DNA from 2 places in the Paenibacillus sp. MMO-177 genome. Region 1 is predicted to be linked to the other one. Evidence: riboswitches for the same ligand, from Rfam matches in the RefSeq annotation. Region 1 holds a riboswitch; the other holds the start of a gene.
What was found. Region 1 has a riboswitch for FMN ahead of WFK81_RS15015 (DMT family transporter). Riboswitches for the same ligand answer to the same signal wherever they lie in the genome.
Positions count from the first base shown of each region.

Region 2: linked by a shared signal. The riboswitch ahead of ribD (bifunctional diaminohydroxyphosphoribosylaminopyrimidine deaminase/5-amino-6-(5-phosphoribosylamino)uracil reductase RibD) and the one ahead of WFK81_RS15015 (DMT family transporter) in region 1 are both predicted to bind FMN.

Region 1 covers NZ_JBBCUR010000003.1:791,026-794,435, reverse strand. Annotated here, with positions in the region: gene WFK81_RS15025 (PRD domain-containing protein) at 1-50, opposite strand, end outside; gene WFK81_RS15020 (LLM class flavin-dependent oxidoreductase) at 486-1,547, shown strand; FMN riboswitch at 1,646-1,809, shown strand; gene WFK81_RS15015 (DMT family transporter) at 1,991-2,923, shown strand; gene WFK81_RS15010 (Gfo/Idh/MocA family protein) at 3,000-3,410, shown strand, end outside.
Region 2 covers NZ_JBBCUR010000003.1:379,896-383,305, reverse strand. Annotated here, with positions in the region: gene lysA (diaminopimelate decarboxylase) at 1-439, shown strand, start outside; gene WFK81_RS12910 (peptidylprolyl isomerase) at 494-925, shown strand; FMN riboswitch at 957-1,164, shown strand; gene ribD (bifunctional diaminohydroxyphosphoribosylaminopyrimidine deaminase/5-amino-6-(5-phosphoribosylamino)uracil reductase RibD) at 1,428-2,534, shown strand; gene ribE (riboflavin synthase) at 2,550-3,221, shown strand; gene ribB (3,4-dihydroxy-2-butanone-4-phosphate synthase) at 3,256-3,410, shown strand, end outside.

The DNA.
Region 1 (3,410 bases):
TGTCCCGTAAGTCCCACGTCAATCCCTCCTCTCAGTAGTAAATTCCCCATTTTGAGCACAAAAAAACCAAGAAAAGACACCGCCGTATTCCGGGCGGATACTCTCCTTGGCTCATGCCTAGTCGAACTAGTAACATGCCAAAAGGCTTGTTATATATTTGGCTCGTTATCACTATAAATCATGCAAGCGTTTACGTCAATTGAAAAATATTCAATCTTAAATTCCTTCACGCTGATTCTTGAGACCTACCTTGCAAGAACCCTTCTATTTGGTTTTCATATAGTAGTAGATAAGGCATCCTTGAAGTCAAGCCTTCTTTTTTGCAAGTAAGCTTGACGTATGCTTCATAATTAGGCACAATTACTTACTAGATACTTCACTTACTATACGTATACTACTTACTTTACGTACATGAATAGGAATGGAAGCAATGTCAATCATTAGACTATCAAGATCACGGTGGCATTGCTGAGGAGGATATAAGGATGGGTTCATCAGGGTATGACGGAACGTTTGAGTTTGGCATTTACACATTAGGCGATCTTGCGATTGATCCCCGTACGGGCGGGCTCAAGAATGCAGGAGAACGGATGAAGGAAATTATCCAGGCAGCCAAAGTTGCGGATGAAGCGGGCATTGACGTATTTGGAGTAGGCGAGCATCACCGGCTGGACTTTGCTTTATCCTCGCCGCCGGTTATCCTTGCCGCAATTGCGCAGGCGACCTCCCGCATTCGTCTAACCAGTGCAACTACGGTACTAGGGACGGCGGACCCGGTACGGGTATTCGAGGATTTTGCGACGCTGGATCTCATATCGGACGGGCGTGCGGAGATTATCGCAGGCCGAGGCGCTTATATCGAATCTTTCCCGCTCTTTGGCTTTGAGCTGGATGACTATAAAGAATTGTTCGCTGAGAAGCTTGAATTAATGAGGCAGCTTAATCTGTCCGAACGGATTACATGGAGCGGCCGTCTCCGAAGTTCACTGGAAAATGCCGAGATTGCGCCACGCCCGGTGCAGCCGGCTATCCCGGTCTGGGTCGGCGTAGGCAGCACGGCGGAAAGCGCGGCTTTGGCCGGCCGGCATGGGGCAGGCATGGCACTGGCGCTGCTTGGCGGAGAACCGTCGAAATACAAGCATCTTGTAGACTGTTACAAGGAAGCGGGCATCGCTGCCGGCTACCCGGAAGAAGCGCTGCGGGTAGCGATTACCGGCCACTGTTATGTGGCGAAGACAACGGAGCAGGCGCTGGACGAATTTTATGCCGGCTATTCGGTGTATTACTCCCAGTTCATGGGAGGCAAGGAGAACGGAACTCCGCTCTCGCGGGAGGATTTCGAGAAGCTGGCGGGTTCGCTTGCGATCGGCAGTCCGGAGCTGATTGCGGAGAAGATTATCGCCCAGCACAAGCTGTTTGGCCATTCCCGCTTTATGGCCCAAATGGACATTGGCGGCATGCCCGCTGCGCAGGTAGAGTCATCTATCCGGCTGCTGGCGAAGGAAGTTGCGCCGCTTGTGCGGGAAGCCCTGCAAGTAAAGGTTTAGTTAAACGTCAAACGATTGCGTGAAAACTGACTATTCATACTAGACAACTCGGAAAAAGAGCGTTATACTCAATCCAATCATTTAAAATTTAATGGAATAAGGATCTTCGGGGCAGGGTGAAATTCCTGACCGGCGGTAAACGCTAATCTCTGCCTGGCAGAGGATAGCAAAGCCCGCGACTCCCTGAGCTGACAAGCAGCAAGGGGACTGACTTGGTGCAACTCCAAGGCCGACGGTATAGTCCGGATGATAGAAGATCGCTTAAGTAAGCCTGCGGAAGGCGGGAAACCGCCCCTATGCATGTTTATTTGAGTTGGCCCCGATTCGCGCATTACCAAGCGGATCGGGGCTTTTTATTGCATAGCGAAACCGTCTGCTGCTCTTCTAGCCGAAGGCGCGGCCGTAACGCTTGCTCCGTCCTGTATTCAGAAAGGGTACTCATTATGAGCAATGTCACCGCATCACCACTTCTTCGTACCAAATCTCCCGTTAAGCCGGAGTTTTGGCTGGTTGTCCTTGGAGCCGCGCTGTGGGGCGTGGATCCGGTATTTCGCATTATTTTGCTGAAAACATTAACGTCTACCCAGATCGTGCTGCTGGAGCATATCATTTTGTTCATTGCCGCAGCGCCCGTGTTATGGAAGTTCCGCGCGGATCTTCGCGGGGTTCGGCTTCGTCAGCTTGGCGCGTTGCTGTTTGTTTCGTGGGGCGGCTCGGCGTTGGCAACGATTCTGTTCACGCAAGGTCTCGTACATGGCAATCCCAATGCGGTACTGCTGCTGCAGAAGCTGCAGCCGCTCTTCGCGATCGTGATGGCAAGGATCTTATTGAAGGAGCTTCTGCCCAAAAAAATCGGACCGTTGCTCATTCTTGCCATTGTCGGAACCTATTTGCTGACGTTTGGTTTTACGCTTCCCTTTGGCCATGTTAATGAATTTGTTCAGGTTGGCAGCCTGCTGTCGCTAGGCGCTGCGGCATTATGGGGCGGCTCGACGGTTATGGGGCGTTATCTGCTTGGCAGCATGAAATACGAGACGGTTACTTCTCTAAGATTTATGCTGGCTTTGCCATTGCTTCTCGTGATTACCTGGTCGGAAGGAGCGGCATGGAAGCTGGCGGAAGGGACGGACTTGTTAGCCGTTATCGTCAATCTTCTGCTTCAAGCTTTGCTTCCGGGTCTGGTCAGCCTGCTTGTCTATTATAAAGGGCTAAGCAAGATCAAGGCCTCTTATGCGACGATCGCCGAGCTAAGCTTCCCGATGGTAGGCGTTCTTCTGAACTGGACGGTATTTGGCCAAGTGATTACCAGCGCGCAGATTGCAGGCTTTGTGTTTATCTGGTTTACGTTATTTTTCATTTCCAGGCAGCAGAATTAAGCTTGGAACTATTGCCTTTAACCGCTTTCACATCGGGTCAATTACTGATATACTGCGGTTGGAGGTGTAGGAAATAATGGAGAATAGAACGATCAAATGGGGCATTCTCGGTGCCGGCTGGATTGCGTCCCAATTCGCCCGCGATTTGGCTTTTGCCCAGGATGCAGAGCTAAGCGCGGTAGGCTCACGCTCACTCGAGAAGGCGGAAGAGTTCGCCGGGAAATTCGGCGGCAAACGCGCGTTTGGAAGCTACGAGGAGCTGGTGAACGATGCCGAGATCGACATTATTTATGTCGCGACTCCTCACCCGTCCCATAGGGAACATGTTCTGCAATGCCTGCGCGCGGGCAAAGCGGTATTATGCGAGAAGCCGTTTACGGTTAACGTAAAAGAAGCAGAAGAAGTCGTGCAATACGCAAGAGATAACCGCATCTTCTTGATGGAAGCGATGTGGACGCGGTTCCTGCCGGTCATCCGCAAGGTCCGT
Region 2 (3,410 bases), 410 kb from region 1:
CGATGCAGGCACAACCCTGTATACCGTAGGGACTATGAAAGATATTCCGGGGGTGCGCAAATATATCGCGGTGGACGGCGGCATGATGGATAACCCTCGTCCGGCGCTTTATCAATCCCGTTACGAAGCGATTCTGGCGAACCGCGCGAACGAAGCCAATACGGAGACCGTTACGATTGCCGGCAAAGCCTGCGAAAGCGGCGACAAGCTTATTATCGACCTTGAGCTGCCAAAAGCGGAAACGGGCGACTTGCTTGCCGTATCCTGCACAGGCGCTTATAACTACTCGATGGCAAGCAATTACAACCGGTTCCGCCGTCCTGCCGTTGTCTTCGTAAAAGACGGTCAATCCGACCTCGTTGTACAGCGCGAATCGCTCGAAAATATCGTCGGCAACGACGTAATTCCGGCAAGACTTCTCAAATCGCTTGCTAAGTGAGGGAGATTTTTGGTAACGTAGTCTTATTCGGACATAGAAAGGTAGATGTTAGACATGGCTAAACAAGCAAAAATCACACTTGAGAACGGCGCAGAGGTTATTCTCGATCTGTTCGACCAAGATGCTCCAAATACGGTAGCAAACTTCGAAAAGCTTGCAAACGAAGGTTTCTATAACGGTGTGGTATTCCACCGCGTTATCCCTGGCTTCGTTGCGCAAGGCGGCTGCCCTAACGGCACAGGCACTGGCGGTCCCGGCTACACGATCAACTGCGAGATCAACCCGAACAAGCATGAGCGCGGTACGCTCGCTATGGCACACGCAGGCCGCAACACAGGCGGAAGCCAATTCTACATCTGCTATCAACCACAGCCGCATCTGGACGGCCAACATACGGTTTTTGGCAAGGTTGCAAAAGGCATGGAGCATGTTGACGCGTTTAAAGGACGCGATAAAATGCAAAAGGTTGAAGTTTACGAAGTTTAATGTTAAGATACTAACAAATTTATAGTTTGTGGCTTACCTTCGGGGCAGGGTGAAAATCCCAACCGGCGGTGATCGAGCGGCGCTTGCACAACAGGAATTACCTGCGTGCGGCGCTTTCTCGTCAGTCCGTGACCCGGGCCATTCCATGCAAGAGCGATTCATCGCATTGCGCGGAAAGGAACGGTGGACCTGGTGCAAATCCGGGACCGACAGTACAGTCTGGATGGGAGAAGGGGACACATTTGATGCGTTTGCGCATGAGCGTTCGTGCTTATTTTTCTTGTGCTTATTTTCACAAGAGAGATAGGTTTGTTTGAAATATAAGAAAGTATACAGGGTTTATATTTTTATACTGGACTTATATTTCATCGGCAAAACGTATGCGGTACTTCCTTGGACTGCATGGCCGTTTGCGTTTGAACTGCTTTTTTTTGCAAGCATGGAATGGTTATTTTTCCCACCCCCGTTGGCTAAGCTGGCTAATGGGGGTGTTTTTGCATTTATGGAAATTTTAAACGATTCGTACTATATGAGTCTTGCTCTTGATCTCGCGGCCAAAGCATCCGGGCAGACCGGCATTAATCCGGTTGTTGGCTGCGTCGTTGTGAAGGATGGACGGATTATCGGCGTAGGTACCCACCTTAAGCGGGGGACAGGTCACGCCGAGGTGCATGCGCTGCAGATGGCCGGCGACGAAGCGGAAGGGGCAACGGTGTATGTAACGCTTGAGCCGTGCAGCCATTACGGCAAAACGCCGCCTTGCTGCGAGCGCATTATCAATGCGAAGGCTGCTCGCGTCGTAGTGGCGACCACGGATCCCAATCCGCAGGTTGCGGGCAGAGGGATCGCGCGTCTCCGGGAGGAGGGCATCGAGGTCGTGGTTGGTCTGCTCGAAGAGCAATCCCGGAGCATGAACGAGAAATTCAACAAGTACATTACGACCCGGCTGCCTTTCGTAACGCTTAAGACGGCAAGCACGCTGGATGGCAAAATCGCCTCCCATACCGGAGACAGCCGCTGGATCACCGGGTCGGCCGCCCGTGAACAGGTGCATACGCTGCGCCATCAGCATGAGGCGATCATGGTGGGCATCGGGACTTTGCTGGCGGATGATCCACAGCTTACGACCCGCGCGGCTGTTCCGGCGATTCATCCGGTTCGGATTATCGTGGATAGCCAGCTTCGCCTGCCGCTGGACGCTAGAGTCGTGACGGACGGTTTATCCCGAACGATTGTACTCGCTTTCGCGAAGGCCGATCCGGCTCGCGAGAAGGCGTTGACCGAAGCCGGCGTTGAAGTCATCCGCTGCGGCGAAGGAGAGCAGGTTGATCTGGCTGAAGCGATGCGCAAGCTTGGCGAGCTGGAGATTGGTTCGATTCTGCTGGAGGGCGGCGGCAAGCTTAACGGCGCCATGCTGGAGGCCGGATTAATCGATAAAATAATGATTTACATGGCAACTAAGATTATCGGCGGCTTTGACTCCCCCGGCACCTTTACGTTCGCCGGGTTCGAAAAAATGTCGCAAGCCATCGAACTGGACAATGTGAAGGTAGAGATGGCGGGAGAAGATATTTGCATATCGGGATATCCGGTATACGGCAATGAATAGATTGGGGGAGTGCCCGTGTTTACCGGCCTGATTGAGGAAGTTGGCACTTTAAGACGGGTTAAGAAACAAGGCGAAGCGATGGTTCTGACGGTGGAAGCTTCAAAGGTTACGGAAGGCGTCGCCCTTGGCGACAGCATTTCCGTAAACGGCGTATGTCTAACCGTTATCGCCTTCGACCGGACATCGTTTGATGCGGACGTGATGCCGGAGACTTACCGGAAGTCCAATCTGCATCAGCTTCGACCGGGCCAGGACGTCAATCTGGAGCGGGCGATGATGGCCGGAGGCCGATTCGGCGGTCACATCGTGCAGGGGCATGTGGACGGAGTTGGCATCATCACCGGCCGGGAGACGGATGCGAATGCGGTTGTGTTCGCCATTCGGCTGGCTGACGACGAAATGATGCGGTATGTCATTCCGAAGGGCTCTATAACGATTGACGGAATCAGCTTAACGGTGGTTGGTACCCATGCCGCCGGCTTCTCGGTATCGGTGATCCCGCATACGTTGGGAGAAACCGCGCTGATGAACAAGAAAGCCGGCGATTCGGTCAATATCGAATGCGATGTCATCGGCAAATACGTCGATCATCTGCTGCATTACAAACCCTCCGGCAGACCGGGTTCTTCCGGGCGGACCGAATCAAAGCTTAGCGCAGCTTTTTTAAGCGAAAATGGTTTTTTGTAAAAAGAGGGTAACCGGATAGCAGGGAGGGAAATTGATGAATAGACAAGAGTTGGAACTGCAAGAAGATCTGTTTGACTCGATGGAAGCCGCGCTGGAGGATTTGAAGGCCGGCAAGCCGATTATCGTAGTGGACGACGAGGACCGCGAGAACGAGGGAGATTTGATCGCCTTGGCGGAGACGGCGTCTCC